2 regions of the Rhodoferax ferrireducens T118 genome follow, and region 2 is predicted to be linked to the other one. Evidence: predicted binding sites of a transcription regulator. Region 2 holds the regulator's gene; the other holds the start of a gene.

The links. Region 2 encodes LexA, which represses DNA repair genes until DNA is damaged. Its sites were predicted from a motif close to ACTGTATNNNNATACAGT; they were not measured.
Region 1: a site for LexA is predicted at 12,886-12,903, ahead of recA (recombinase RecA). Genes of this name have one in related genera too.

What each region holds. Positions count from the first base shown of each region.
Region 1 covers NC_007908.1:4,413,826-4,429,182, reverse strand. The annotation lists gene RFER_RS20090 (YbhB/YbcL family Raf kinase inhibitor-like protein) at 1-68, opposite strand, end outside; gene RFER_RS25135 (CopG family antitoxin) at 224-343, shown strand; gene RFER_RS20085 (DUF1059 domain-containing protein) at 899-1,108, shown strand; gene RFER_RS20080 (hypothetical protein) at 1,364-1,579, shown strand; gene RFER_RS23610 (hypothetical protein) at 1,881-2,528, opposite strand; gene RFER_RS20075 (hypothetical protein) at 3,295-3,618, shown strand; gene RFER_RS20070 (hypothetical protein) at 3,761-4,108, opposite strand; gene RFER_RS20065 (tRNA-uridine aminocarboxypropyltransferase) at 4,160-4,897, opposite strand; gene RFER_RS20060 (DNA topoisomerase III) at 4,894-7,902, opposite strand; gene RFER_RS20055 (SET domain-containing protein) at 8,015-8,494, shown strand; gene RFER_RS20050 (biotin--[acetyl-CoA-carboxylase] ligase) at 8,501-9,307, shown strand; gene RFER_RS20045 (hypothetical protein) at 9,348-10,007, shown strand; gene RFER_RS20040 (sensor histidine kinase) at 10,023-11,477, opposite strand; gene RFER_RS20035 (response regulator) at 11,508-12,182, opposite strand; gene RFER_RS20030 (MarR family winged helix-turn-helix transcriptional regulator) at 12,280-12,819, opposite strand; gene recA (recombinase RecA) at 12,974-14,077, shown strand; gene recX (recombination regulator RecX) at 14,083-14,544, shown strand; gene argC (N-acetyl-gamma-glutamyl-phosphate reductase) at 14,626-15,357, opposite strand, start outside.
Region 2 covers NC_007908.1:3,298,194-3,313,550, reverse strand. The annotation lists gene lon (endopeptidase La) at 1-853, opposite strand, end outside; gene RFER_RS15190 (Hsp20/alpha crystallin family protein) at 850-1,254, opposite strand; gene RFER_RS24160 (hypothetical protein) at 1,521-1,673, shown strand; gene RFER_RS15185 (peroxidase-related enzyme) at 1,722-2,297, opposite strand; gene RFER_RS24155 (hypothetical protein) at 2,294-2,608, opposite strand; gene RFER_RS15180 (DMT family transporter) at 2,827-3,723, opposite strand; gene RFER_RS15175 (methylated-DNA--[protein]-cysteine S-methyltransferase) at 3,720-4,253, opposite strand; gene RFER_RS15170 (DNA-3-methyladenine glycosylase 2 family protein) at 4,299-5,846, opposite strand; gene RFER_RS15165 (phosphomannomutase/phosphoglucomutase) at 5,968-7,395, shown strand; gene waaC (lipopolysaccharide heptosyltransferase I) at 7,392-8,453, shown strand; gene RFER_RS15155 (3-deoxy-D-manno-octulosonic acid transferase) at 8,450-9,811, shown strand; gene RFER_RS15150 (D-2-hydroxyacid dehydrogenase family protein) at 9,899-10,912, opposite strand; gene RFER_RS15145 (hypothetical protein) at 11,006-11,365, opposite strand; gene lexA (transcriptional repressor LexA) at 11,399-12,073, opposite strand; gene RFER_RS15135 (asparaginase) at 12,176-13,201, shown strand; gene RFER_RS15130 (transglycosylase domain-containing protein) at 13,233-15,357, opposite strand, start outside.

The sequences.
Region 1 (15,357 bases), 1.1 Mb from region 2:
GCTTGGGCCAGGCTGGCGCCGCCGATCAGGGTGGCGGCCAACACGGTATGTTTGAGGGTCTGCTTCATGCGGTGCGCTCCAAAATTTTGATGATAAGAGCGTGCCGCCTGGGCTGCATCAGGGTATTCCCAGCCCAAGCCGCATCACCCCCAATGCTGGCTCCCAATGCCGGCCAGCTCGAAAGCCAATAAGGTGACCCTGCCCAACTTGAAGGACCAAGACGATTTCGCTTCGACTGCCTCGGCATTGGCTGGACGCCATCAAAGCAGCCGCAAATTCCCGGGATGTGCTCTACCAATCATTGATCACGATATGGCTGCAAGAGAAGGTGCATGTTCACTGATGACTGCGCAATCTGCGTGACCTGGGCGCGTCCAAGTGGAGGACCTGGCGCGCTTCGCGGCAGAAGCGGGCCGCACCTCTTGCCGGGCTTTCGCAGTGCGCCAGACGGCCCGGCTGGTGCAAGCGTCCGGCGTGTCCGTACCCGTGCCGGCCGCGGACTCTTGAAAACTGTCAGGCGCCTGTCGACTTTCGGAACTGACTTTTCCAAACCCGACATTGGCACCTGCAGCGTGACCGTCGGCAATGGGACGCTGATTTCTTCAAAATCTACTTCGGCAATCGATCAAGAGCGGACGCTTGCAAGCTGCGCTCGTTTCACTTTTCGATAACCTTCTCCTTCTGTTGTGTTCGCCTGCCTGGCACAAGAAGTCGAGATGGTTTCATAGACTCCAGAAACTCCTTGTTGTGGCCGATGAGGACTTGAAAACGAGGATTTTTTGACTATAAAAGAACACGGCAAACTTCGCATTTGTACTTCGATCGGGGCGGCACTATTTGGTAGTAGATGACGCCCTGATTCGAGCCTTGCCGTCACTTGCTTGATGAGGAGGTTGAAATGACACGCAAATATATCGATTGCCGGGAATTCCCGAGTGAGATGAATTGCACAGTAGCGCTATCGGCCGATACGGACAAAGAGTTGCTGGATGCGGCTGTGCAGCATGCTGTGTCGGTCCATCGGCATGAGGACACGCCGGAATTGCGCACACAGCTGCAGCAGTTATTCAAAGAAGGCACACCGCCCATCGTGGCTCCTCGCAAGTAGCGGGCCTTGCAGTGCAGCCGGTGAATGACGCCAGTTATCGATCGGGGCATTCAGTGGTGATGCCGGTTACTTCGTAATTTTCCGTCCGGCAATAACAAGTGTGATACCTCCCGGCATCGCTACGGAGGCAAGCACAAGCCGTTGCGTATTAGATTCCGAATATCCCGGTACGATTCGGCCCATGGATACAAGCACGCTTTACCCCCCGTCTCATCCAAGCCCGCCTCAAAGAGGCCCTGGCTTGAGGTGGATGTGGTGATCGAAAACGCCGCCGGGCAACTGGTGGGCATCGAGGTCAAAGCCAGCGCCGGCGTCAAGGAAAGCGATCTGCGTGGCCAGAAAAAACTGGCCAGCGTCGCGGGCGTTCAGTTCAAGATGGGGGTGCTGCTGTATGACGGCCTAGAGACCTTGCCACTGGGTGATGGCCTGTGGGCTGTGCCCTTGTCTACCTTGTGGGGAAAGGAGTGCTGACAGCGCGGTGCGGCCTTACCGCGCCGGTCAGGCTGATGAGCGGGCGCAGCGCGGGATTCCTATTTCGATCAACGTTTGCTCAGCGACGAATACGTTGTTCAAGAAATAGCGGCTGCGTGCTGTTGCCCTTCAAGCGAAATGTTGACAACTCCCCAGCCACTGACTCTTTAAGACACAAAGCCGACAGTCAAGTTTCCAGAAAGAAGTCATAAAACCGCTAGTTGAACGACCCACGTTGGACCCGCACGGTGGGTGGTAAGGGGACTGTTTGCAGCCGTTACCTCTCCGATTGAGGTCAGGGCTATGGACGATTGAGGCAGCTTGGATACGGTGCTGGCTCGTCCGGTACTTTGGAACACAGCTTAATAGGGTTAAGCATTTGTAGGCGCCCCACCCATTTTTGTTGATCAAGCTTGAGTGGTTTATCAGAAACTTCGCCTCTTTCCGACCACTGAATTGTATATAAGTCCTTTTCACCTCTGAGCGCAATTATTAGCGTTGACTCACTGTAACTATCCGTCGGATTTGCCGTTCCGCAACTCGTGATAGTAACGAAGGAACTATAGCCATCAATTTTTGTATCCCCAGGACCAACAGAATTGAAAGAACTAGGACAAACCTTTCGGAATCCATTTGAAATCAATTCGGCAAATGCCTTTGGCGAAGCATTTGGATTTAAAGCTAGCCCTTTATAGCCAGTCACTGTGATCATTTGCGACCATTTCTTTATTGATTCTCCCGCAAGAACAGATTCTTGAATATAGCTGCTGTCCTTTGCTTCTTCAAAGACTAGATCGAAGCCCTTAGGAGATGAAAGCATTACAAGCTGGCTGAAAATTGGGGTGATTTTTTTGAGCGCGGCTTCATTCTTTTGGGGGAGACTACTTTGCGAAAAACCAAGTGAGGGAAGCATTGAAATGACAATGAACGTGACAAATATCTTCAGCATATAGACCTCGACGGGTTGTTACTGTTAAAAGGAAAAGTAATGCAGTGAAACCCAACTGTTAGCACTCATTTGCCACGCTGCAATTCTGCTAGAAATCATGAGCGCGTCTTGGACGAAGATAAACCATGTTGGACTGAACCGCGCAAGTCTAGCTCACTGGAAGTTCTGGAAGAATGTCGGCTCCCGCTGCACAGGAGGCGTTCGCACTGCGCTTTTGAGGCGTGTGTTTACGACTTTAAAAAAATCGTCTCCAAAATCCAACGCCCCGCAAACCCGCATGAATGCTAGAGGCGTGTTTACGACTTCAATTGCGCGAAACAGTGTACGCATCACGCAAATTGACGATCAAGACCGCACTCAGACAAGTGCTAACTCCTGTCCGCCAAAACAACAACTGGGATTGAGCCAGAGAAAAGACTTTAGAATTTCGTAGCGCTGTGCAGGAAAGCGTTTTGCCCACACAAAAAACCACAGGGATTTCATGAACAATCAAGTGCTAACAAGGCGTGCAACGTTGATCACACTGACAAGCGCAGTGGGTCTGCTAGCAGCGTGCGCCAATGGATACCGATACCGAGATCGCTCAGGACGATATGTCCCAGTCCCGGTGGCGAATTTCAAGCTTCAACGCGCATCGGTTCGGTGGCAGGACAACCCTGGGTTTTTTGTTTCGATAGGAGTCGTCGCCTACGGGGGTGTAAGCAGTGCCGCCATGCGAGAAGCTACAAAGCCAACGTCCCCGCAAGCGAGACAAGCGACCTCGGACATGAACCTCATTCGCAACCTCTTCAAGGAAGAATTGAGCGCCACGCTCAAGGACCGGTTGAAGAACTCAGGTGTCGAGGAAGGCGTCGATCAACTCATCGTGGTCACGCCGGTGTCCGGCCACCAAACAGGTGCAGAAACAGTGATGTCGTTGAGGACTGTCGTTTTGGACATGGCAAGCAAAGAGAAGTGGCAGTACGACGTTGGAGTTACCAGTGGCCCATTGGTTTTGGGTCCACAAAACAACAAGCCAACGAACCAATACGTCCATGACTATGTATCCACGATCATTTCAGTCTTCAAGGACGGTAGGTTGATCGACTGAAAGCGGCCCTGCCCTGGAGCTTGCGGGTAAGAACGCAGGTGTTTTTCTGTGCCCAGGCCAAATTGCGACCGGGGGAATGTTGCGTGCACAGTGCTAGTGGAGATCGAAGCGCTTGACTCGGCCGGTCACCAAGGGTGCCGCACTAGAGGGTTAGTGTGATTCCTTGGCCGTCCCGGTCAAGGTAGTTCACGTGATAGCCGTACTTCTTGAGGGCAGCCGAATCCCGGCGGTCCTGAGGCGTGTCATAGTTGAACCAGAGTGTGGGCGCTTCAGAGTCGACGATGACAAGGGCCACGGCTTCTTCATCGGGATGCTTGAAGTAGTTGTTGTTTGTGCTGCACACGTAGTGCTTGGCCTTGACCACCTTTAACAGGTCATTGGTGACGTTGGCCCGACTCCCGTGGCGGCTGACTTGATCACATCGGCAGGCAAAGGTGGCCGCCACCGGACGTTTACGGTCCTGCGTGGTCTCATCAACATGAATCGACACCCATCATTCAGTTTCACGACTTGTCTGTCGTGAATGTGGCGAGGAATTCAACTACCCAAACTGTGCAGGCCAAGCCAGATCGCGCAATCGCCGATGCGCCGCGTCTTCAAGATCCGGCGGCACGGACTGCCTGGAATTCAAGTAATGGTTGCTGAAGACCTCCAGATAGGTTTCCAGCGTCTCGGCTGCATGTGTCTCTCCGCCCAAGGCCAGGCACAGTGCGGCCACCTCCGAGGTGCACAGGTGGTCATCGCGGGTCGAGCGGCGCAGGCGGTAGCGCGAGAGTTGTTCGGGCTGCAGGCTGAGCACCGGCAAGTGGTTCAAGTAGGGGCTTTTGCGAAACATCTTGCGCGCCTGCGACCAGGTGGCATCCAGCAGGACAAACAACGGGCGTTTGCCGGCAAGCACCGGCACCTCGGTCACGACGCGCTCAGGGGCGACATACTCGCCGGGAAACACCAGATAGGGTGCCCATTGCGGGTCGGCCAGCAGAGTCAGCAAGGCGGGGTCCACTTGCGTGCGCGACCAGCCAAAAGCGGCGGTGTCCGGCACCACGTCGGCGATCAACCAGCCGGTGTTGCTGGGTTTGAGCGGCTCCATGTCGCACATGATCAGGCACATGCCAGCGCGGGTCGTCACCTGGGGCCGCAAGGCGCACAGGCAGTGGCTGAAGATCACCCGGCAAGCGGGACAGCGCGGCGCGTGCGAACCCCGGGCAACAAAGGGCTTGTCAAGGCTCGCCAGGCTGGCCTTGCGCTGCTCGCGCAGGCGGGCGACCGCATGGCTCACGCCAGGTGTTTTCCGACAATGCCGGCCAGCTCGAACATCGTCACCTGCGGCTTGCCGAACACGGCCAGCAGTTTGGCGTCGGCATTGATGTTGCGCTTGTTGACGGCGTCCTGCAGATTGTTGGCCTTGATGTAGTCCCACAGCTTCTTGATCACCTGCGGCCGCGCCACCGGTTCCGCGCCAATCACGGCGGCCAATGCCGCGCTGGGCTGCAGGCCGGCGGCTGGGCTGGCGACTTTTTTGACCGCTGCCTTGCGCGGCGTTTTGGCGCTGGCCTTGGCCGCGGCTTTGGGGCTGGCCACTTTTTTAGCGGCTTTCTTGGCTGCAGCCCCCGTTGTTGCTGCTCGAGCTGCTCCTGTTTTTGCAGCTACCGAGGCCCCGGCTGCCGACTTGGCGGCGGTTTTGCGCGGCGGGAATTTGCTTGGTGCAAACTCAAAATTCACTTTGCCGGCCTCGGCGTCCCAGGCCAGCATGGCTTTGAAGCCGCGCCGGGTGCGCATGGAGACAAACTTGTCGAGCAAATCGGTCTTGCCGGTGGCCAGTAACTTGGCGATCTGCTCGCGCTCAATCGGCTGCTGCAGGATGATCTGGCCGGTCTTGAAGTCGCAGCTGGGCGTGGCCTGGGCGTCGGTGGGCACGGACTTTTCGCAGACGTAGTTCTTGCCATGCTCAAACACGGGAGCACCGCATTTGGGACAGGCGCCCAGTGACTCCTGGCCACTGAAGTCGATCAGTTCACCGCTTTCCTCGCCCTTCTTGTCGTCGCCAAAGTCAAATTCGAGCTTGTAGTTTTTGCTTTCCTCGTCGAACTTGATCACCATCTCAGCCGTGAACGGCCAGCCCGCCTTGGAGCGGAAACCCTCCAGCGGGCCAATCTTTTTGTCGCGCAGAAACTGCTCCACTTCGGCCACTTCAAAGGTTCGCCCGGCCGGGGTCTTGCCAAAGGAGAAGCCGCAGCCTTCCTCCGCGCCGGTCTTGCCGGTGCAGGTGTAGCGGCGGTAGTTTTCCTTGATGATGCCGCCGCAGTTCGGGCACGGTGCTGTCAAAGTGGCGTAGTTGCCGGGGACGGTGTCGCGGTCGTATTCCTTGGCCTGCTTCACCATGCGCTCGGTCATGGCGGCAATCTCGGCCATGAACTCAGCCCGGCTGAGCTGACCGTGCTCCATCAGTGCCAGCTTGTGTTCCCACTCGCCGGTCAATTCGGCTTTGGACAACTCCTTGACATCCAGGCCGCGTAAGAGCGTCATGAGCTGAAACGCCGATGCGGTGGGGATCAGCTCGCGGCCTTCGCGCAGCATGTATTTCTGCGTCAGCAGGCCTTCAATGATGCTGGCGCGGGTGGCCGGTGTGCCCAGGCCTTTTTCGTGCATGGCGGCGCGCAGCTCATCGTCTTCAATGGTTTTCCCGGCGCCTTCCATGGCGCCCAGCAGCGTGGCTTCGGTGTAGCGTGCGGGGGGTCGGGTTTTCAGGCCACGGGCCTCGACCGTCTGCGCCGTGACGCGTTCACCGGCTTGCACCGGCACCAGGCGCTGGCCCTTGTCGCCGTCTTTGGCGCCGTCACGATCCGTCACTTCATCGACGGCCTCTTTGCCGTAAATGGCCAGCCAGCCGGGCTTGACCAGCACCTTGCCTTCGGTCTTGAAGCTGTGGCCGGCGGCCACGGAAATTCGGGTCGTGATCTGGTATTCAGCGTTCGGGAAAAACACCGCCATGAAGCGGCGCACCACCAGGTCATAAATCTTCTGCTCGGCTTCGCTCAAGCCGCTGGGCGCCTGCAGGGTCGGGATGATGGCAAAGTGGTCACTCACCTTGCTGTTGTCAAAGATTCGTTTGCTGGGGCGAATGTAGTTGTTGTTCAGCGCCGTCAATGCGTGTGGTGCCAGATGGCGCATGGCGCTTTTTGAGAGCATCTCGAACGTTTGCTTGACCACCGGCAGGTAGTCCTCGGGCAGCGCGCGCGAGTCGGTGCGCGGGTAGGTCAGGGCTTTGTGACGCTCGTACAGGCTTTGCGCGATCGACAGCGTGGTTTTGGCGGAAAAGCCGAACTTGCCGTTGGCCTCACGCTGCAGGGAAGTCAAGTCAAACAGCAAGGGAGAAGCCTGCGTGGTCGGCTTGCTCTCTTCGGTGACGCTGGCGGTTTGGCCACGCACGGCATCGGCAATCGCTTGCGCTTCGCGCTGCTGCCACAGGCGGTCGGCCTTGAGCTCCGGGTCGGCCTCCTCAAGGTTACCGGCGGCGGCATTGGCGGCGGCTTTTTTCCACTGCGGGTCAAACCATTTGGCCGGGTAGTCGCCCGCCTGCGCGGCGAAGGTGGCGTGCACCTCCCAATAGTCGCGCGACACAAAGGCGCGGATTTTTTCCTCGCGCTCCACCACCACGCTCAAGGTCGGTGTTTGTACCCGGCCCACGGTGGTCAGAAAGAAGCCGCCGTCGCGCGAGTTGAACGCCGTCATGGCGCGCGTGCCGTTGATGCCGACCAGCCAGTCGGCCTCCGAGCGGCAGCGCGCCGCGTCGGCCAGCGGCAACATTTGTTCGTTGGAGCGCAGGGTGTTGAAACCGTCGCGAATGGCTTGCGGCGTCATGGACTGCAGCCACAAGCGGCGCACCGGCTTGCCCAGCGGCTTGGCCCCGCCCGCATATTGCTCGATCAGGCGAAAGATCAGCTCGCCCTCGCGCCCGGCATCACAGGCGTTGATGAGTTGGTCCACATCCTTGCGCTTGGCCAGTTTGACCACGGCGTTCAGGCGCGTTTTGGTTTTGTCCACCGGCTTGAGATCAAAGTGCGGCGGAATCACGGGCAGGTGGGCAAAGCTCCACTTGCCGCGCTTGACGTCAAATTCTTCCGGCGCCTGAATCTCCAGCAAGTGGCCTACCGCACTGGTGACGACGTAGCTGTCGCTTTCAAAATGCTCGTCGTGCTTGTCGAACTTGCCCGCCACCGGCGTGAGGGCGCGCACGATGTCTTGGGCGACTGACGGTTTTTCGGCAATGATCAATGTTTTCATCTGACTACAATCCAGTTTCTCGCGGGCGCCCGGGCGCTCGCACATGCACGTGGGCACGCACACACGCGCCCATACGAGTTCACGATACCAAATTTTTTAGACCGGTCCCCAAGTGAGCAAAAAAAACGTCGCCGCAGGCAATCGCCGCATTCAAACCCGGCGCTCCGGCGTCCATGGCAAGGGAGTGTTTGCCGTGCAGCCGATTGCCGAGGGCGAAACCCTGATCGAGTACGTGGGCGAGATCATCAGCTGGCCCGAGGCGCAGGCGCGCCATCCCCATGACCCGGGCAACCCAAACCACACGTTTTATTTTCACGTGGATGAAAACCATGTGATTGATGCGCTGTACGGTGGCAACTCGTCGCGCTGGATCAACCATGCGTGCGACCCGAACTGCGAGGCCGAAGAGCAAAACGGCCGCATCTTCATCAAGGCCTTGCGCAACATCGAGGCGGGCGAAGAGCTCAATTACGACTATGGCCTGATCATCGACGAGCGTTACACCCCCAAGCTCAAGGCCGAATACCCGTGCTGGTGTGGTTCCGCCAAGTGCCGCGGCACGCTGCTGGCGCCCAAACGCGGCCGCCGCTGACGAGGCATGGACACCCACGTCATGGACGCCATCCGGGAGGCCGTGCTGCCCGACCTGCCCGGCTTTCGCGCCGAGTGGCTGCCCCAAATCGATTCCACCAACAGCGAGTTGATGCGCCGCGCCCGTGCCGGGCGGCTGGAGCCGGTGCTGCTGGTGGCCGGGCAGCAAACCGCCGGGCGCGGGCGTTTGGGGCGGCAGTGGTTCAGTGACACAGGCGCCGACGCCAAACTGGGCAGCGAGGGTTCCCTCACTTTCTCGCTTGGCTTGCCATTGGCGCCGCTGGACTGGTCTGGCCTGTCCCTGGCCGTGGGTGTCAGCGTGGTCCGCAGTCTTCATCCCGATCTGCGTTTGAAGTGGCCCAATGATGTGTGGCTGCGCGACCGCAAGCTGGCGGGCATTCTGATTGAAACCGCCAATCTGGCCGACACCCCCGAGGCTCGCTATGCCGTGGTGGGCGTCGGCATCAACATGAAACCGCGTGCGGCCACCGGCTTGAGCACGCCGCCGGCTTGGCTGGGCGAGGTGTTGCCAGGCGTCGAAGCGCCAGAGGCGCTGCTGCGCATTGCCGCGCCGCTGGTGCGAGCGCTCAAGCTATTCGAGGCCAACGGGTTTTCAACCTTCCAGGCCGGTTTTAATGAGCGGGACGCGTTGGGCGGCCTGGCCGTTACTCTCAGCGACGGCACGACGGGTGTTGCGCAGGGGGTGGATGGCATGGGCGCCTTGCTGGTGCACACGGCGCACGGCCTGAAGAAAGTCACCAGCTCCGAAGTGAGTTTGCGGCCCCTGAACCCGCCGCCCTACGAAAATCTCTAGCCCTCCCCAGCGAAGACCGCTTGCCGGCACTCTATCGACCATGTTGCGTTCTTTTGTCCTGGCCCTGCTGCTGATCAATGGTCTTTACTTCGCCTGGTCGCAGGGTTTTTTGCAGTCTTTGGGGCTTGCACCCGCAGCGCAGACGGAACCCCAGCGCCTGGCCCAGCAGATCAAACCCGGGGCCTTGCAGGTGCGCACGGTGCAGGAGTTGCGCCTGACTGCAGCGCCGCCCGTGGCACCCAAGCCCGGCACGTGCTGGCAGGCGGGCGTGTTTGAGGGGGCTCAGGCCACGCTGCTGCGCGAGGCACTGGTCGCGGCAGATTTGCCCGCAGGCGCATGGTCGCTGGACCCGGTCCTGGAGCCCGGGCGCTGGATCGTCTACATGGGCAAATTCGCCAATGCCGAGGCACTGGCGAAAAAAAGTGCTGAGCTCGCCGGCTTGAAGCTGAAAATTGAGCCCTTGAAAGACCCGGCGTTGCGCCCGGGACTGTCGCTGGGCGGCTACGAGACGCAGGCAGCGGCCAATGCCGCACTCGCCGTCCTGGTCCAGCGCGGTGTGCGCACGGCGCGGGTGCTGCCGGAGCGCGCCGAGGTGCGCGGTGTGATGCTGCGGCTGCCCGCGGCCGATGAAGCGCTGCGCGGCAAGCTCGATGCGCTCAAGCCCGCGCTGGCAGACAAGGCCTTGAGCCCGTGCTCGTGAGTTCGCGTCCGGGCGTCAGGCCGGCGCCGCCTCAGAACTGCTGGCCCAAAAGCGCACGCTGAAGCGGGCCCCCGGGCGCGTCTGCCCGGGGTGGGTGGGCTCCAGGCTGACCGTGGCGTTGTGCTGGTGCGCGATTTCCATCACGATCGGCAAGCCCAAGCCGGTGCCATCGGCCTCGGTCCCCAGCGCGCGGTAAAAGGGTTGGAAGATCAGCTCGCGCTCGACCTCCGGCACGCCGGGGCCGGAGTCCTCCACCTGCAGCATCAGCGTCTTGCCAAACGGGTCGGTCAGCACCCGCGCCGTGATGACGCCGGGTTGGCTCAGGCTGGACGGCGTGTAGTTGATGGCGTTGTCCACCAGGTTGCGTATCAGCTCCTTGATCAGCGTCGGGTTACCCGCCAACTGGCCTGACTCGGTGCCCGGTTGCGTGCCTTCATAACCCAGATCAATCTGTTTTTCAATCGCCCTGGGTACGCAATCGCGCACCACCGCCATGGTCAGTTCGGCCAGATCGCAGACCTGGCGCGGCATCGCCTGGCCACTGCTTTCGGCCCGTGCCAGCGCCAGCAACTGGTTGACGCTGTGGGTCGCCCGGATACTGGCGCGGCCGATCTGGCGCAGCGATTGTTTCAACTCTTCGGCGCTCGCCCCCTCGCGTTGCGCCAGTTCCGCCTGCATGCGCAGCCCCGCCAGCGGTGTCTTGAGCTGATGGGCCGCGTCGGCCAGAAAACGCTTTTGGGTCGCAATCGAATCTTTCAGCCGCAGCAGGAGGTCGTTGACCGAATGCACCAGGGGTGCGACTTCCAGCGGGACGGCCTGCGCCTCGATCGGGCTCAAGTCATCGGGTTTGCGCGCCCGAATGCGCTCTTCGAGCTGATGCAGCGGCTTGATGGCCTGCACCAGCGCCAGCCACACCAGCAGCACCGCCATGGGCAGGATGGCAAACTGCGGCAACATCACGCCCTTGACAATTTCGGTCGCCAGCAGGGACCGTTTTTCCAGGGTTTCAGCCACCTGCACCAGCGCCGGTTTGGCGCCGGGCAGCGGCAGCTTGACCCAGGTGTAGGCGACCTTGACCTCGTCGCCGTGCACCACGTCGTCGCGAACGCGAACCTCCCCCGGCTCGAGGGCCTCTTCCTTGGGCGGCAAGGGCATCTCACGCTCGCCGCTCAGGTACTCGCCGCGCGTGCCCAGCACCTGGTAATAGACCGTGTCAGCGTCGTTGGCACGAAGCAGTTCGCGCGCTGGCAGTGGCAGCTGAAATTGCGCCCGCTGGTCGCTGATGGTGACCAGCTGCGCCAGCGCCCGCACGTTGTACTCCAGTGCCCGGTCAAACGGCTTGCCGGCAATGTTTTGAGCGACCAGCCAGGTCAACACCAGACTGACCGGCCACAGCAACAACAGGGGCGTGAGCATCCAGTCCAGGATTTCACCGAACAGGGAACGCTGTTCGTGGTGGGGAATAGTCACGGTGCTGCGCGCCGAGGCGACCTCATCAAATTATTTGGGAATTTTTTCCAGGCAGTAGCCCAGGCCGCGCACCGTGGCAATGCGGATGGGGCCTTTTTCAATTTTTTTGCGCAGACGATGGATGTAGACCTCAATGGCGTTGTTGCTCACCTCTTCGCCCCATTCACAGAGTCGCTCGACCAGCTGGTCCTTGCTCACCAGACGGCCGACGCGCTGCAGCATCACTTCGAGCAGCCCGAGCTCACGGGCCGACAGCTCCACCATCACGCCGTCGATGGTGGCGACACGGCCGGACTGGTCATAAATCAAGGGGCCGTGCTTGATGGTGCTGCTGGCCGAGCCCATGCCGCGGCGGCTTAACGCGCGTACCCGTGCTTCAAGTTCATGTAGGCTAAAGGGCTTGGCCATGTAGTCATCGGCGCCCAGGTCCAGCCCTTTGACGCGTTCTTCCACGCCGTCGGCGGCGGTCAGGATCAGCACCGGCAGCGCGGAGCCGCGGGCGCGCAGTTTCTTCAAGACTTCGAGTCCGTGCATTTTGGGCAGGCCCAGGTCCAGGATCAACAGGTCGAATTCGGTGTTGGTCATCAGCGCGGCGTCGGCTTCCGTTCCGCTGGCGACATGGTCGACGGCGGCGCCCGAACTGCGCAGGGTTCGCAGCAGGCCGTCAGCCAGTACCTGATCATCTTCGGCAATCAGAATTCGCATCTTTGACTCCTCATTGGGGTGGTGCCTGAGACCTTGTCAGGCTCTTGTCAGCCGATTCTAGGCGGGGGCACTGTATTTCATCAAACGCGGCTGACATTCACGCGGCATACGCTTCCAGGCCAAGCGCCATGACCGTGGCCACTTCCGTGCCGACCGCCGTGCGCAGTTCGGCCTGTGCCTGCACCACCGCTTGCCGGTATGCCTGCAGCCAGCTCAGGCCCACGGGGGTAAACACAATGCTACGCGCCCGGGCATCGTGCGCGTCCGGTACGCGCAAGACCAGGCCCCAGGCTTCGCATTGATCCACCAGCTTGCCCATGGCCTGCTTCGTCATGCCGGCGCGCTGCGCCAGCTCGGTCAGGCGGGCGCCGCCCTGCGCCAGGTGCCGCGTGATGTGGATGTGGGAGGCGCTCAAACGCCCGCGCGCTGCCAGGTTCGACAGCGCCAGCGGCACGTCGTCATTCCGCGCCATCAGCGCCAGCACGCGGGCATCAAACTTTTGCAGCGCCTGGCCCAGCCAATGACCTACATGCGCCTGGCGCCAGGCGTCGGGCAGGCCCGCTTGCGCTGCGGGCGTCGCCTCCCGCGGCTGCGGGGCGAGGGCGCCAGACCGGGCCAAGTCGGGTCGTTCAAACATAGCCTAGATAGTAAGCCAAATTGACTAAAAAATGTATTTACAGATTTGAACAACAGCCGCTAAACTACTGTTCAAGCATCCAGCCTGTCATTAAAGCCAGAGGATGCGGCAGATTTACGCAGATTCAACCGGTTCTTATTTCAAGGAGATTTTCATGGATGCACCCGTCGTCGCCCTCAAGGCCCCCACACCCGCTCCCACCCCGATCAACAGCGAAAAAGCCAAAGCCCTGCAAGTGGCGCTGGCCCAGATCGAGAAGCAGTTTGGCAAGGGCACCATCATGCGCCTGGGCGAGGGTGAGGTGATCGAAGACATCCAGGTGGTATCGACCGGCTCCTTGGGGCTGGACATTGCCTTGGGTGTTGGCGGTCTGCCGCGCGGCCGGGTGGTCGAGATCTACGGCCCGGAGTCCTCCGGCAAGACCACGCTCACGCTGCAGGTGATTGCCGAAATGCAAAAAACCGGTGGCCAGTGCGCCTTTATCGACGCCGAGCACGCGCTCGATATCCAGTACGCCCAAAACCTGGGTGTCAATCTGCAAGACCTGCTGATCAGCCAGCCCGATACCGGTGAGCAGGCGCTGGAAATCGTGGACAGTCTGGTGCGCTCGGGTGCGGTGGACCTGATCGTGGTCGACTCGGTCGCGGCGCTGACGCCCAAGGCCGAACTGGAGGGCGAAATGGGCGACTCCTTGCCCGGCCTGCAAGCCCGGCTGATGAGCCAGGCGCTGCGCAAACTCACGGCCCACATCAAGAAGACCAACTGCATGGTGATCTTCATCAACCAGATTCGCATGAAGATTGGCGTCATGTTTGGCAGCCCCGAGACCACCACCGGCGGCAATGCGCTGAAGTTCTACGCCTCGGTGCGACTCGATATCCGGCGTACCGGCACCATCAAAAAAGGCGACGTGGCGATTGGCAACGAAACCAAGGTCAAGGTCGTCAAGAACAAGGTGGCGCCGCCGTTCAAGACGGCTGAATTCGACATTTTGTTCGGCGAGGGCATCAGCCGCCAGGGCGAGATCATCGACATGGGCGTGAATGCCAACATCCTTGACAAGTCGGGCGCCTGGTATGCCTACAACGGCGAGAAAATCGGCCAGGGCCGTGACAATGCGCGCGACTTCCTGCGCGAGAACCCCGCGCTGTCGCAAGAGATCGAAAACAAGGTGCGCGCCTCGCTCGGCATTCCCTTGTTGCCAGGCGCCCCGGAGCCCGATGTCAAAGCCAAAGCGGCCAGCAAAAAGGCGGCCTAGTTCTCGTGTCATTTGTCCAACCTTCGCTCAAAGGCCGCGCCTTGCGGCTGCTCAGTGGCCGCGAGCATTCGCGCGCCGAGCTGATGCAAAAGCTGCAGCGTTTTGAAGAAGAGCCCGGCAGCTTGGCTCAGGCCCTCGATGAGCTGCAAGCCAAGGGTTTTATCAACGAGCAGCGGGTGATTGAGTCGGTGCTGTACCGACGCGCCGCCAAGCTGGGCACGGCACGCATCAAGCAAGAGCTGCAAGGCAAAGGCCTGGAGCCCCAAGCGGTCAGCGCCGCGCTGGCCGGCCTGCAGGCCTCGGAACACGAGCGGGCGCGGGCGGTCTGGCAGAAAAAATTTGGCACGGCGGCGGTGGACGGCGCCGACGCGGCGCGCCAGATGCGGTTTCTGGCGGCACGGGGGTTTAACGCTGAAGTGATCCGGCGTGTGGTCGCCGGGCGGCAGGACGACGGAACCGGCTGTTGACTTGTTTTGTAAGCCAAATCAAGCTCTAGCCCACGTTAAATAAGCGTAGTTAGCTATCAATATCATAGCTAATTTGGTAAGCTACAGCCCCAGCATCAACTGCAAGTTCTGCACCGCAGCGCCGCTGGCGCCTTTGCCCAGGTTGTCCAGGCGCGCCACCAGCACGGCGTGGTGAAAGTCATCGTGCACTTGCCTGTTGGCGAACACGCGCAGTTCCATCCGGTTGGTGTCTACCAGTGCCAGTGGATCGAGCTTGTTGTCCGGGGTGGCGGGCAGCACGCTGACCCACTCGCTGCCCGCGTAATGCTGCGTCAGCGCGTCCTGCAAGTCCTGCGCGCTCACGTGCCCCGGCAAGAGATCCAGATGCAGCGGCACTTGCACCAGCATGCCCTGCCTGAAATTGCCCACTGAGGGGATGAACAAGGGGCGCCGTAGCAGGCCGGTGTATTTCATGATCTCGGGAATGTGCTTGTGTTTCAAGCCCAGGGCGTACAGCTCAAACGCGGGCGCCGAGCCATTTTCATAGGCCTCGATCATCGGGCGGCCACCGCCCGAGTAGCCGCTGACGGCGGGCAGGGTGATGGGGAAATCTTTGGGGATCAGGCCCGCATCAATGAGCGGGCGCAGCAGTGCGATGGCCCCGGTGGCGTAGCAGCCCGGATTGGCGACCCGGCGTGCCTGGGACACCGCCTCCCGCTGCCCGGCAACGAGTTCCGGAAAACCAAACACCCAGCCCGGCGCCGTGCGGTGCGCGGTGGAGGCGTCAATGATCTTGGGGCCGATCTGGCCGGTGGCACGCGCCATGTCGTCGAT
Region 2 (15,357 bases):
CTTCGGGCATGTGGGCCTCCTCGATCAAATTGCGCAGTTCTTCGATTTCAGCGGCGTTGCCGCTGGCGTCTTCACCGAGCTCTTTTTGAATCGACTTCAATTGCTCGCGCAGCAGGAACTCACGCTCACGCTGCCCGAGACTGGCCTTGGTACGCTTATCAATATCACGCGAGAGGTTCAGGACATCTATCCGGTGCACCAGCATGTCCAGCACGCGGTCCAGGCGCCGGCGCAGATCTATTTCCTCCAGAATTTCCTGCTTCTCGGTCGCCTTGATGTCCACGTAGCCTGCCACCAGATCGGCCAGCGTCGCCGGGGTGTCGATGCCCTGCACGGCATGCACCATCTCTGCCGGCACTTGGGGCAGCATTTGCAGCACCTCGACGGCGCGCTCCTTGAGTCGCATGAAGCGCGCCTCGATTTCCGGGTTGTCCGGCGCGGCGGCTTCGGCAATACGTTCAATTCGCGCCACCGTGAAGGCAAAGCCCTCAAGGTAGCCCGTCACGCGAAAGCGTTGCTGGCCCTGGCACACGATGTGATGGGTGCCGTCCGGGGTCGTGACGTAGCGCAGGATGGAGGCAATGGTGCCAACACTTGACAGATCATCGGCACCGGGGGTCTCCACGTCCGGGTTGCGCTGCATCAGGATACCGACTGCCTGGTCGTTCTTGACCGCATATTGGGCGGCGGCGATCGAGCTTGAACGCCCGATGGAGATCGGCACCACCATGCCGGGAAACAACACCATGTTGCGCACCGGAATGATGACCAGGGCATCGCTTGGCAGCGCGGGCACCGTGTCTTTTTCACCCTGGCTGTCGCTTCTGTCGGGTAAGTGGATGACTTGGTTCATATGCGTTGCTCCAGATGAAGTCGCAGGCAGCCGTTTTCGAACTGCATGTCAGCAATTTCATAGCCAACATCGGGCAAGCCAATGCGGCGCTCGAAGCGGCCATAGGGAATTTCCAGTCGGAGAATGGCGCCCTTGCCCAGGCTCGCGCCAAACGTGCGCTCGCCGCGCACCACAATCGCCTGCGCCTCCAGACTCACTTGAAACCGCTCCGGCGCTACGCCAGGTAGCGCGATCAGCAGGCCGAGCTCATGCTCGTTCTCATACATGTCGACCGGGGGCTCCCAGCACGGCGCGTTGTCGACGTGGCCAATCTGGAAAAACTGGCGTTGCAATTGATCGGCGCTGTAAAGCATCTCAACCGCTTCGGCCAGCATCCAGGCTCGGGGATCACGATATCGCATTGATTGTCCTTTGTCCGCTTTTCATTTTGTGTCTCCGTGTGCTTGTACTTGCGCTGGCACTCAGTAACTCAGAACACAATTCAAGAGTAAGAGCAGCGGGCGGGTGCTTGCTTGAGAAAACGCAAGCCTTCGGACGGTCGGTGCTTTGAGGCGCGCCGACTTGCGCCCCGCAGATCCGCGGCGGGCAGGCCTAAGCGCGATAAAAGGCCTGGAATCAAGTGTTAACCGGTATTTACAGGCTGGGTGCGCCGGGTTATCGTTGCAGGATGAAAAAGCAAAGTATCTGGACTGTCGATCTGATCGAGTTGTTCAAACTCTGGCTCAGCGACCTGGTCGCATTTTTTGAGACCGCTTTGATGTTTCTGGTGCTGTCACTGCCGGTGGTGATTTCGGCGCTGGTCCTGTGGTGGCTGCTGTAGCGGGCTGCCTGGCGGCGGTGATGCGAGAGGCTACTTCAAAAAGAGCACTCACTTGGTCTTCGGGGTACGCCCCATGGCATAGAACTCGGGGTTGGGCAGCATGTTGCTGAACGACGCCATGCGGTTGGAGAGACCAAAGAAAGCAGTGATGGCGGCAATATCCCAGGCATCTTCATCACTGAAGCCGTGCGCCTGCAGGGCGGCAAAATCAGCCTCGCCAAGCTCGTCGGAATGCAGGCAGACCTTCATTGCAAAGTCCAGCATGGCGCGCTGGCGCGGCGTGATGTCGGCCTTGCGGTAGTTCACCGCCACCTGGTCGGCCACCAAGGGCTTTTTCTCGTAGATGCGCAGGATGGCACCGTGCGCGACCACGCAATACAGGCACTTGTTGGCGGCGCTGGTGGTGGTGACGATCATCTCGCGGTCGCCCTTGGTGAGGCCCGAGTCTTTGAGCATCAAGGCGTCGTGGTAGGCAAAAAAGGCGCGCCACTCGGCCGGCCGGCGCGCCAGCGCCAGAAAGACGTTGGGCACAAAGCCGGCTTTTTCCTGCACCTCCAGCACTTTGACGCGAATGTCTTCAGGCAGGTCTTTGAGTTCTGGCATGGGGTAGCGTGGTGTGTTCATGGTGCAGTGATTTTGAGTTGGGGGAAGTAGTTGCCGTGACGGGTTGCCTCGCGCGTCAGCAGTTGCAGATTGTGGACCTGGGCGTGGGCATCCGTCCAGAGGTCGGGGAATTGCGCCGCGTTGGCGGACTTGTCGAAATGACGCAGTCTTTTGGTCGTTGGCTTGAGCGGGTTGGGGCTTGGGCTGGGTTGGTGTTTTTGGCGTTCTTGCCCCCACTCACTCCCCCAACCCCTCTCTCGCCCCGCCGGGCGAAAGAGGGGGGCTTCATTTGGCCTTGTCTTAAAAGGTGGGAAATATGCGCTCGTTTGCATGCTGGCCTCCAAGTGGCGGCAACCCACCGAGAAGCCGTTCAGTCGGTTTGTGGCCAACGTGCCACGGCACGTTTATTTCCCACCTTTTAAGACAAGGCCAAATGTGGCTGTTGGCTCCCCTTTCCGCCCCGGCGGGGGTGGAAAGGGGCGGGGGGGATAGGGGGGGAATACAGCGCTTGAAAAATGAACGGGTCGCCCATAACCAGGCCAATGGATTGTCAGCGGCGCAGCTGGAGCAGGCCCGCCGATAGCGCGGTGCCGCAGACGATGATGGCGGCGCACAAGAGCATCCACAGCGAAACCACCTCGCCCAAGAAGATGACGCCGTAAATCACCGCAAACACCGGTATCGCAAAGGTCACCGTCAGCGAGCGCGCCGGCCCCAGGTTCTCGATCAGCCGGAAGTACAGGATGTAGGCGACACCGGTGCACAGCACGCCGACGGCCAGCAGCGCCAGCCAGGCCGTGGTGCCCGGCGCGCGCGTCGGCCACAGCCACAGGGTGGGCAGCGCCAGGCCCAGGGTGGCCCCAAACTGGCTGCCGGTGGCTGTCACCAGCGAGGGCAGGCCGCTCAGATAACGTTTGGTGTAACTTGCCGAGATGCCGTAGCACAGGCACGCGGTCAAGCAGGCCAGCACGGCCCAGCCGGTCGCCAGGCCCGAGGCGCCGGGTTTGAAGCTGGCTTTGTCCCAGGCCAGCAGCGCCACGCCGGCAAAGCCAATCAACAGACCCAGAATGCGCAGGCCGTGCGGCCGGTCCTTGAGCCAGAGCCAGGCGATCATGGCACCAAACAAGGGCACGGTGGCGTTCAGAATGGCGGACAAACCGGTGCTGATGGACAGGAGCGCAAACGAAAAACAGGCAAACGGGATGGCGGAATTGAGCACGCCGACAACAAAGATTTTTTTCCAATGCCTGGCCAGTTGGGGCCAGAGCCCGCGCCACAGCAACAGCGGTCCCAAAAACAGGGCGGCAATGGACACCCGCAGGCCCGCCGTCGGGATGGCGCCAAACTCTTGGGCTCCCAGGCGCATGAACAGAAAGGATGAACCCCAGATGGCAGCGAGCAGAACAAACTCGGTGCGCCAGGGCTTGGTGGGGGGCAGGGATGTCAAGGTGTGGCTTCTTGGGGCTGGTTTGGTTCGGGTTTGAAGCTTGCGCCTTCGAGTTGCAGCAACGCCGTCTTGCGCGGCAAGCCACCGGCGTAACCGGTGAGCGACGCGCCTGCCCCGAGTACGCGGTGGCAGGGGACGATGATACTCAATGGATTGCGGGCCACCGCGCCGGCCACGGCACGCACGGCTGCGGGCTTGCCGATGCTGGCACTCAGGGCACCGTAGCTCAGGGTGGCTCCGAACGGAATTTGCAGCAGGGCGCGCCAGACGGATTGCTGAAAATCAGTGCCAGCCGATAAATCCAGCGCCAGCTCAAAGGCCTGACGCCGACCGGCAAAGTACGCGCTCAACTGGGTTTTGGCCTGTTGCAGCACCGGCAGATCGCGGTCCACAGGCCAGCGCGCGGTGTCCGGCTGATGGCTTTGGCCGTCAAACCACACGCCTGTCAATCTATCGTGGGCGGCGGCCAGAATGATGCGTCCAAGCGGGCTGTCATAGCTGGCTTGAACGGTGGATGGTGCAAACTTCATATCAATTCTCCTTGTGGCCCCCGTGAAATATGGGTAATAAGCTATCTATTTTGTAGCATCTGCGGCAACCGGTGGGGCGGCCCAGGCTCGGATCACGGCGTAGCTGCGCCACGGTTGCCAGGCCAGTGACGCGGCCTGCGCTTCTTTGGCCGGGTTTTTGGCGTCTTGCACGCCCAGTGCCTTGTGCAGGGCGACGTCGCCGGCCGGAAAGGCGTCCGGCCAGCGCAGTGCGCGCATGGCGATGTACTGGGCGGTCCAGTCGCCAATGCCGGGCAAAGCCTTCAGGGCGGCCAGGGTGGAGGGCACGTCCGCCCCGGCGTGCAGTGGCAGGCGCTGCGCCGCCACGGCGCTGGCGATGGCCTGAATGGCCGCTTGCCGCTGCCGGACGATGCCCAGTTGGCCCAGTGCGTCGCCGCTGGCGGCGGCCAGTGCCGCGGCGCTTGGAAAAAGCCGGTTCAGCCCGGCGATCGGGGTTTCGATCGGTTCACCAAACCGTTGTACCAGTCTTGCCGCCAGGGTGCGCGCCGCAGCCACGGTGATCTGTTGGCCCAGGACGGCGCGCACGGCCAGCTCAAAGCCGTCCAGGGTGCCGGGCACGCGCAAACCGTCGCCCCGTGGGAAGCTGGTGCGCAACAGGCTGCTGATGGCGCGGGGATCCGCATCCAGATCGAGCATGGCCCGCACGCGCGCCATTACCCACGGCAGCACCTCGCGCAGCGAATCACTCAAGCGCAGATCCACACGGTTGCCAGCAGCCTCAAAGCGGGCCACCAGCCAGCCGGTGTAGAGCGTCTGGCCGCATTGCACGGCCACGGTTTTGCCGATGCTCTGGTTGCCGGGCTCCAGCGTGACGCATTCAATCCCCGTGACCTGGCGTTTGCCAAAGAACTGCAGCATGGCGTCCACGTCATAGGGCGGGCGGTAGGCCAGCCGGACCTGAAGGCTCTGGCCGGGTGCATCGTGCCCGTGTTTTGCGCCGTTGCGGCGCAACTGCGTCGGGCTGAGGGCGTAGTGCGCGGCAAACACGGCATTGAAGCGCCGCACACTGGTGAAGCCACTCAAGTGCGCGACCTGCGTGACGGCCAGTGCGGTGTCGGTCAGCAACTGTTTGGCGCTCAGCAAGCGCTGTGTTTGCAGGTACTGCAGGGGCGACACGCCGAACTGCGCTTCAAAAATGCGGCGTAGGTGGCGGTCGCTCACGCCCAGGCGCTGGGCCAGCCGCTGCACGCTCGGTGTGCTCTCGGTCCAGGCTTCCGGTGTGTCCAGCAGGCGGGCCGCCTGAGTGGCCAAGATGCTGGAGGCGTCCTGGATGGACCACGGCTTGGTTTCAAACACGTGGCCGAGGGCAGAGGTGCGCGGTGCGAGTTCCGGGCGGCAGCGCAGGCAGGGCCGAAAACCGGCCTGTTCCGCCTGCGCCGCGTGAACAAAAAACCGGCAGTTTTCACGCTTGGGGGTGCGTACCCGGCACACCGGACGGCAATAAATGCCGGTAGATGTAACGCCGGTGTAAAAGCAGCCGTCAAAACGTGCGTCCTTCGCCCTGAGCGCGAGGTAGCAGGCGTCGTCGTCGGGCTGTGCGTGATGGGGTGTCATGCCGGTGATGATACGCGCGCACCGTTGTAAAACCAGCCGTTTCCGGACATGTCCCCGGGTGTGGCCGCCGCCTACAATTCACGGCACGAACCGAGCTCATCCATTTTCAGGGGACCCAGTCATGCAGTTATCAGCTTCTATTTTTAAAGCCTACGACATACGGGGCATCGTGCCTGTCACCGTTGACGAGGCGGTAGTCGAAGCGCTGGGCCGGGCCTTTGGCACGGTGGCACGCCGTGAGGGCGAAACCGCGGTGGCGGTGGGCCGCGACGGGCGCCTCAGTGGCGCCACGCTGAGCGCAGCGCTGATGCGCGGTCTGGTGGCGGCCGGGCTGGAGGTGATCGATATCGGTACGGTGACCACGCCGATGGTGTACTTTGCGGCCAACACCTTGTGCACCAGCGGCATTCAGGTGACCGGCAGCCACAACCCCAAGGACCACAACGGCTTCAAAATGGTGCTGGCCGGACGCGCCATTTATGGCGAAGAAATTCAGGCACTGCGCCGCATGATGGAAGATGAGTCCTGGGAGTTGCTTGGCGGGGGCAAAGTGCGCAGCGTCGATGTGCTGGCGGCCTACCAGGCGCGCATCGTGGGCGACATCAAGTTGGCGCGCCCGATGAAGATCGTGGTCGATTCAGGCAACGGCATTGCCGGGGCCACGGCGCCGGCCATCTTGCGGGCGATTGGCTGCGAGGTGACGGAGCTGTTCAGCGAGGTCGATGGCAACTTCCCGAACCACCATCCCGACCCGAGCAAGCCGGAGAACCTGCGCGACCTGATGGCCGCGCTGAAAACCAGCGATGCCGAAATCGGCCTGGCCTTTGATGGCGACGGCGACCGCCTGGGCATCGTCACCAAAGAGGGCAACAACATATTTCCGGATCGGCAACTGATGCTGTTTGCGCGGGATGTGCTTCAACGCGTACCGGGTGGCACGATTTTGTTTGACGTCAAGTGCACGCAGCGGCTGGCGCCGGCGATCGAGGCGGCGGGCGGCGTGCCGCTGATGTACAAGACCGGGCACTCGCTGATCAAGGCCAAGATGAAAGAAATCAACTCACCGCTCGGAGGCGAGATGAGCGGCCACATTTTCTTCAAGGAGCGCTGGTACGGCTTTGACGACGGCACCTATGCCGCCTGCCGCCTGCTCGAAATCTTGAGCCGCTCGCCCGACGCCAATGCCGTTCTTGACGCCTTGCCGACCAGCTTTTCCACCCCGGAGTTGAACGTCAAGTGTGCCGAGGGCGAACAGCACACGCTGGTCGCGCAACTGCTGGCCGCAGCAAGCGCGGCCATGAGCGCCGGTGCGGGCAGCGGCCCTTTGACGGACGCGATCAGGGCCGGTGCGAAGGTCTCCACCATCGATGGTCTGCGCGTGGACTGGCCCGATGGCTTTGGCCTGATCCGCGCTTCCAACACCACGCCGGTGCTGGTGCTGCGTTTTGAGGGCCAAACGCCCGAGGCGCTGCACCGCATTGAAGCCACCATGCTGGAACTGCTGCGCGAGGTCAAACCCGGCGCGGTGCTGGACCAGGCAGCGCATTGAAGATCCTGATCGTCAAGCTGTCTTCGCTTGGCGATGTGGTGCACGCCATGCCAGCCGTGCAGGACATCCGGCGCGCCTGGCCGCAGGCGCAGATTGACTGGGTGGTGGAGCGCAGCTTTGCGCCCTTGGTGCAGCGCTGTGAAGGGGTGAACCGGGTCATTGCCTGCGAGCTCAGGCGCTGGCGCCACTCACCCTTTTCCAAGCAGACCCGCCAGGCCTGGCGCACGTTCAAAGTCGAGTTGCAGCGCGAGCGTTATGACGCGGTGATCGACCTGCAGGGCTTGACCAAGTCGGCGTTCATTTCATGGCTGGCGCGGCTGGCGCCTCAGGGCAATCGTTATGGCTTGGCCCACCAGACCGAAGGCTCCAGTTTCGAGGCGCCCGCGCGTTGGGTGGCCCATGTGGCGGTGACGCTGGAGCCGCATTGCCATGCGGTGGCCCGCTCCCGTGCCGTGTGCGCCCAGGCCTTGGGCTATGCGGTGCCCGCTTCCATGTCTTTTGGGCTTCTAGCCTCCGTCAACACTGGACAAACAGCTACTGTAAACATAGCATTTGAGGCGGCTTGTCCGAACGGCTGGGTGGCGCTGGTGCATGGCACCTCGCGCGCCGACAAGCAGTGGCCGCTCGAGCACTGGCGCAGTCTGGGGCAGCGTCTCAATGCCAGTGGCTACGCCGTGGCCTTGCCGCACGGCAGTGATACAGAGCAGAAGACGGCGCAGCAAATCGCCCAGGGCCTGGCCTGCGCCGTTGTCTGGCCCCGGCTCGCCCTGGACGCCCTGACCGACGCGCTGGCCACTTGTGCCGGTGTCGTGGGGGTGGACAGCGGTTTGAGTCATATCGCCGTGGCGCTGGACTTGCCCCATGTGCAGCTCTACAACTTCGACACCGCCTGGCGCACCGGGCCGCTCAACCGGACGCACCAGTGCAGCGTGTTTGCCCAGCCAAGTCCCACGGTGGACGCGGTCTGGCAGGCCTGGCTGGCGGTTGCTGCGTCAGCGGGCGCGACCAGCCGAGGATCGGTGGCCAAGTCGGCCCCCACCGGAGTGATGGCGCTGTGACGCGCTTGCTGTACAGCGTGGTCATGTGGCTGGCGCAGCCATTTTTGCGTTTGAAACTGCGTCGGCGCGGCGTGCAGGAGCCGGGTTACCTGCTGGCCATGGAAGAGCACTTTGGGTATTACGCGTCTGCTGCGCCGCCGGCAGATGGCAACACCATTTGGGTCCACGCGGTGTCGCTGGGTGAAACACGCGCCGCCGCTGTGCTGGTGGCAGGCTTGCGAGAGCGTCTGCCCGGCATGCGTTTGTTGCTCACGCACGGCACCGCCACTGGTCGTTTTGAGGGCGTCCAGTTGCTGCGGCCGGGCGACCTGCAGACCTGGCAGCCTTGGGACTCTGCGGGCGCGGTGCAGCGTTTTCTGGCGCACTTCCAGCCGCGTATGGGCATCCTGATGGAAACCGAAATCTGGCCCAATCTGGTGGCCGGGTGTGCGCAACGCGGCGTGCCGCTGGTGCTGGCCAATGCGCGACTGAGTGAGCAGTCGCAACGCAAGACGCGCAAGCTGGCCTGGTTGGCACGGCCGGCCTACCGCGCCCTGACGGCGGTGTGGGCGCAAACGCAGGCTGATGCGTTACGCCTGCGGGCCCTGGGGGCCCCTGTGCAAGGTGTTTTCGGCAACCTCAAGTTCGACGCCACGCCCAACGCCGACCAGTTGACCATTGGCCAGAGATGGCGTCACCAGAGCGGGCGGCCGCTTGTGATGTTGGCCAGCTCGCGCGAGGGGGAAGAAGCGGCTTTGCTTCAGGCTTTGGCGTCATTCAGGCCTCCAGCCTCCGTTGCTACTGAGACTGATGCTACTATTTCTATAGTAGGTGAAGTTCAGTGGCTGATCGTGCCACGCCATCCGCAGCGCTTTGACACGGTGGCCGCGCTGATCGAGCGCCATGGCTTTGCGGTCTCGCGGCGCAGTGCCTGGCACGACGGACCACCTGCGCCGGGTGCGCTGGATGGCGCTGAGTCAGTGCGTCCCACGGTCTGGCTCGGCGACTCCCTGGGCGAAATGGCGCTGTACTACGGCTTGGCCGATGTCGCCTTGTTGGGCGGCAGCTTCGAGCCGCTGGGGGGGCAAAACCTGATCGAAGCCGCTGCCTGTGGCTGCCCGGTGGTGATGGGTCCACACACCTTCAACTTTGCTGAAGCCGCCGAGCAGGCGCAGACAGCGGGCGCGGCGCAGCGTGTGGCGACCATGATGGAAGGGCTGCAAGCGGCCGCCAAGCTGGCCTGCCAGGCCAGCGCGCTACGCGCAGCACAGCACGCCGCCGATGCCTTTGCCCGCACCCACCGAGGTGCCGGCGCGCGACTGACCGAGGCCGTGGTGCAACTGCTGGCCGCGAACCGGATTGAATCAAGCTCTTTTTGACGCCAGGCCGGGCCAGGTGCCCAAGCGATGGGGCATCAGCACCGAAGGCGAAAATGTGCGCCAAATGCCTGCTGTATCCCGGTAAAACTAGCGCCGCCGCTCAACTTGCAAGGCGCCCGGATTGACGATGTTGGTCGGCGTGCCTTTGATGAAGTTGATCACGTTGTCAAACGCTGCGCCAAAGTACAGCTCATAACTGTCCTGCTCGACATAGCCGATGTGCGGTGTACAAATGCAGTTCTCCAGCCGCAACAGGGCGTGCCCCTGCAAAATCGGCTCGGTCTCGAAAACATCGACCGCCGCCATGCCGGGCCGCCCCCGGTTGAGGGCACTGATCAAGGCATCGGGCTCGATCAACTCGGCGCGGGCTGTGTTGACCAGCAGGGCGGTTGGCTTCATGCGCGTCAGATCATCGAGTGTGACAATGCCGCGCGTTTCATCCACCAGGCGCAGGTGCAGCGACAGGACATCGGATTGGGCAAAAAAATCATCCCGGCTCAGGGCCGCTTCAAACCCGTCCAGAATAGCGCGTTCACGCGCCGGTGCCCGCCCCCAGACCAGCACCTTCATGCCAAAGGCCTGGCCGTAGCCCGCCAGCAGCCGGCCGACTTTGCCGTAACCCCAGATACCCAGCGTCTTGCCTTTCAGAACCATCCCCAAGCCGAAGTTGGGTGGCATCGAGCCCGTTTTCAAACCCGATTGCTGCCACGCACCATGCTTGAGATTGCCAATGTACTGGGGCAGGCGGCGCATGGCCGCCAGGATCAAGGCCCAGGTGAGTTCGGCCGGCGCCACCGGCGACCCGGAACCCTCGGCCACCGCAATCCCGAGCTCGGTGCAGGCGTCCAGGTCGATGTGCGAGCCAACCCGCCCGGTTTGCACAATCAATTTGAGCTTGGGCAGTTTCTCGATCAAGGCGCGCGGCAGCTGCGTGCGTTCACGGATGAGCACGATCACACTGGCATCCTTGAGACGCACCGACAACTGCCCAAGCCCCTTGACTGTGTTGGTGTAAACCTTGGCCGGGTAGGGCGCCAGTTTGGCTGCGCATTCGAGTTTTCGAACCGCGTCCTGGTAATCATCAAGAATTACGATATTCATAGGCCCTGATTGTGCCTTGGCACGGCCCGTGGACTTGGCCGCGGCTATTTTTCAAGCGCACAAAAAAGAGACACGAATGGTGGTGAACTGGTTTCAGTACAGCGCCGCTTCGCACGCTGCCAGACGATCGAGTTCGGCACAGACGTCGGCCATGCGGCCGGAAATCACCATGCGACCGACCTGGGCCGGCGTCTGGCCGGCTTCCATCACGCGCACAACTCGCAACGGGCGCCGGGCTGAATCATGGCCGGGCGCGGGCCGCTTGCCCCCCGTGCCATGCAGCTTGCTGGCCATTGAATGCCTGGCAAGTTCGTAGTGACGCGACGGTTGGCCTGAGAGTGTGGAGCGCCCGCGCGAGCTGCCGGGCAGGTTGGGTAGAGCGGGCATGAGCCAGCGCCACAACGATTGCAGCGGCGCCAGAATGGCGGGAACAGCCAGGAGTGCAGAGCTCATTTGAAACCTTTCAATTCAAAACCTGATCACCGCTCACATCAACATGGTGTTGCGGATCAAGCCAACTGCCAGCCCTTCAATCTCGAAGGGCTCGCCGGGTTCGACGACGATGATCTGGTAGTCGGGGTTTTCCGGGCACAGTTCGATCAGGTCCTTGGTGCGCCGAAAGCGCTTGACGGTGACTTCATCACCCAGGCGTGCCACCACAATCTGGCCGTTTTTGGCGTCCCGCGTGGATTGCACGGCCAGCAGGTCGCCGTCCATGATGCCGGCGTCGCGCATCGACATGCCGCGCACCTTGAGCAGGTAGTCGGGTTTGCGCTGGAACAGGCTGCTTTCGACGTAATAGGTTTGGTCGATATGTTCTTGCGCGAGAATCGGCGAGCCCGCTGCCACGCGGCCAATCAGGGGCAGCATCAGTTGTGACAGGCCGGGCAGCGACAGGGGAAATTGTTTGCTGCGGGATTCGTTGATGGAGCGCAGTGCCTCGCTCTTGAGGCGAATACCGCGCGAGGTGCCGCTGACGAGTTCGATGGCGCCTTTGCGCGCCAGCGCCTGCAAGTGTTCCTCGGCGGCGTTGGCAGACCTGAAACCGAGCTCGGTGGCGATCTCGGCCCGGGTCGGTGGCGAGCCAGTGAGGGTAATGGCGTTCTGGATCAGGTCCAGAATTTGTTGCTGGCGGGCAGTGAGTTTAGGGCTTCCAAGCATGGCGACTCCTTTGCGGTACGGTGGGTCTTGCTGTTACTTTATACACACTGTTGTTGTATTCAGTAACTGTATTTTTAATCAGTTTTTGGAGATTGGCAAGTGATGGCTGCAAAATTTATTGAAAAAGTGCTTGTGTTGGCTACCGGTGGCACGATTGCCGGCAGCGCAGCCAGCGCCGCCGACAACATCGGCTACACCGCGGCCCAGGTCGGTGTGAGTCAATTGCTGGCGGCGGTGCCGGGGCTTGATCAGGTGTTGGCCGGGCGCACGCTGGAGGCCGAGCAAGTGGCCCAGATTGACAGCAAGGACATGAGTTTCGCGGTTTGGCAGCAGTTGGCGCAGCGGGTCAGTCACCATTTGGCGCAAGCCGACGTCACCGGCATCGTCATCACCCACGGCACCGACACCTTGGAAGAAACGGCTTATTTTTTACACGCCGTGCTGCCGGCGCGACAGCTCGCAGCCAAGCCGGTGGTCCTGACCTGTGCCATGCGGCCAGCCTCCAGCGTGGCGCCGGATGGGCCGCAAAATATCAGGGATGCCGTTGTCGTGGCCACCACCACCGGCGCTTGTGGCGTGCTGGCCGTGTGTGCGGGTGCGGTGCATGCGGCGGCCGATGTGCAAAAGGTTCACACCTACCGGCTCGATGCCTTCAGTTCGGGTGACGCCGGGGCTGTGGCGTATGTCGAGGAGGGTGCGGTGCGTTTGGTAAAGAATTGGCCTCTAGCCCCCGTCGACCGGGCTCATGTAGCTATCGAAGAGATAGCGTCTGTGAGCCACTGGCCACGGGTGGAAATTGTGATGAACTACGCGGGCGCCAGTGGTGCGTTGGTGGATGCACTGCTGGCTCCGGTGTCTGCGGCTGGCGCGCAGGGTCAGACTGATGCGCAACTCGCGCAGGTGCCGTTGCGTGGCCTGGTGGTGGCCGGCACCGGCAATGGCACCATTCATCAGGATTTGGAGGCAGCACTGCGCCGCGCGCAAGCACTTGGGGTCAGGGTGGTGCGCTCAACCCGCTGCGCCACTGGCCGTGTGCTGGCGACAGAAAGTTCGGAATTTGCGCATTCCAAGGGCCTGTCACCGGTCAAGGCCAGGATTGCGCTGATGCTGGAACTGATGCAAGCCTGACCGGCCGGGCCTGCGCCATCGCTTGGTGACGCTAGAGATGGTCCGCGCTTTCGCCAGCGTGGCCTGGCGCGCAGCCGGCACCGCCAATGATCAGCGGCATCAGTTTGGGTGCCAGCACTTTGAGCAATTGCACCGGCAGGCCGCTGGTGAAATCGAAGGCGGCGGCCTGCGCGCCCGGCACGTAGGCGATCAGCGTGCCGAAGAATCGCTCGTCGATGTTGAAGACGAAGGTCGCCGAGCGGTTCACCACGCGCGAGGCGATCAGGCGCCCGCCCGCACCAAACGTATCGAAGCGCTGATCGCCGGTGCCGGTCTTGCCGCCGACTGCGACAAAGCTGCCGTCAGGCCGCACAAAGGCATGCTTCACACGTTGCGCGGTGCCTTCCTCCACCACCCGCCGGATGGCGCCGCGCACCGCTTGCGCCACTTCGGGCGCCAGCACCTTTTCCGCCTTGGCCGGCTTGTACTGCAGCAGGGTTTCATAAGGCGTGGCGGCCGCGAAGTGCAGCGACTCGATGCGTGTGTTTGGCTTACGCACACCATCATTGACGAGTATTCCCATCAGTTCGGCCAGCGCGGCAGGGCGGTCGGCCGAGGCCCCCAGCGCGCTTGCATAGGAGGGCACCAGGGATTCGAAGGGATAGCCCATCTGCGCCCACTGACGGTGGATTTCCAGAAAGCCTTCGCCTTCGAGCAGGCCCAGAATCCGCTTGTCCTGTGCCTGCTTGCGATGGGTGGACAACAGCCAGGCATAGACCGTCTGGCGCTCGGCCACACTGGCCTGCATCACCTGCGTCTGGCTCGCGCCCGGATGGTTGCGCAGATAGCCGACCAGCCACAACTCCAGCGGATGCACACCCGCCAGGTAGCCGCGATCGGCCAGCGACATCCGCTCTGGCGCGTACTGCTCGTAGAGCTTGGCCAGCTTGGGCTCGGCCGGATTGACGCCGTCGGGCAAATTGTCCTTCACCCAGGCTGTGAACTGGTCCAGCGGCGCCTCTGGGAAAAGGGTGCGGAAGATGGCGGCCAGCCGCGAGGCGGTGGGGCGCACGTTGCCCAGCAGCAGCTCTTGCGCCTCTTGTGCGGTTTTGCCCTGGTACTTGACCAGGAAACGGCGCATGAAGACCTGGCCCTCGCTGTCGGCAAAGCGCGCCAGATAGGCGGCGCGGCGCGGATCGTCGGCATCGCGCAGCAGCTTGGCCGAGGAGCCCGGGGTCAGGAACATGTAGTGGTGCACGACATCACGCATCAGCCGGATGAACACCAGATTGACTGAGTTGCGCAGTCCATCGCGCACCGACATCACACGGCCATCGTCCTCATGCTTGAAGTTATTGAAGTGGTGCAGCCCGCCGCCGGTCATAAACCCTTCTGCCGGACTGGCGGAATAGTGCCGCTCCAGCGCCGCATCCAGCATCGCGCTCAGGCTCTTGTCCTCAGTCGTGGCAAAGTAGTCGGCGGCCCAGCGCGTCAACACGTCCTGCCGGTCGACTTCCAGCGCATGCAATTGGGCCTTGTCCAGTGTTGATAGCCGCTGATGCAGCTTGTCCATGATGTCGAGATAGGTCACCAGCGTGCGCAGTTTGGCGGTCGAGCCGAGATCGAGCTTGGTGCCTTCGTTGATATTGAGCGGGTGATCAAAGTTGTCGGTTTGCACCCGCAAATAGTTGGCCTCGGCCCCGCGCTCATAGAGCGTGAAGCTGTAGACCACCTTGGACGGATCGCCACGGTCGAGCAACTGTTTGGCCGACAGTCCGGCCGCCCGGGCGTTGGCCGGGTCGCGCAACTCGCGCAACAGGTTGGTCGCGGCTGCCTGCACCGGCGCATCCAGCGTGCTGGCGACGCTGAGATCGAGCCGATCCAGATCGTACAGCCGGTTGCCGCCCAGCAAGCCGGTCAGATGGGTGCGCACCGCATTGGCCGCCTTCTGCGTGACGAAAGATACCGCTGGCGCTGGCACCTTGTCGGCGCGCCGGTTCAGCTTCGCCTGGAGCGCGGCATCGCGCAGTGCCGGCGTGATCACACCGGCACTGCCCAGCAGGCGCAGATGGCTGTCCGTCAGCTGCTCCAGCTCGGCTTCATCGGCGTCGAAATAATAGGAAGGGCGGCGCTGCGAGATCAGCAGACTCAAGGCCTGTTTGTAAATTTGCGCCTGC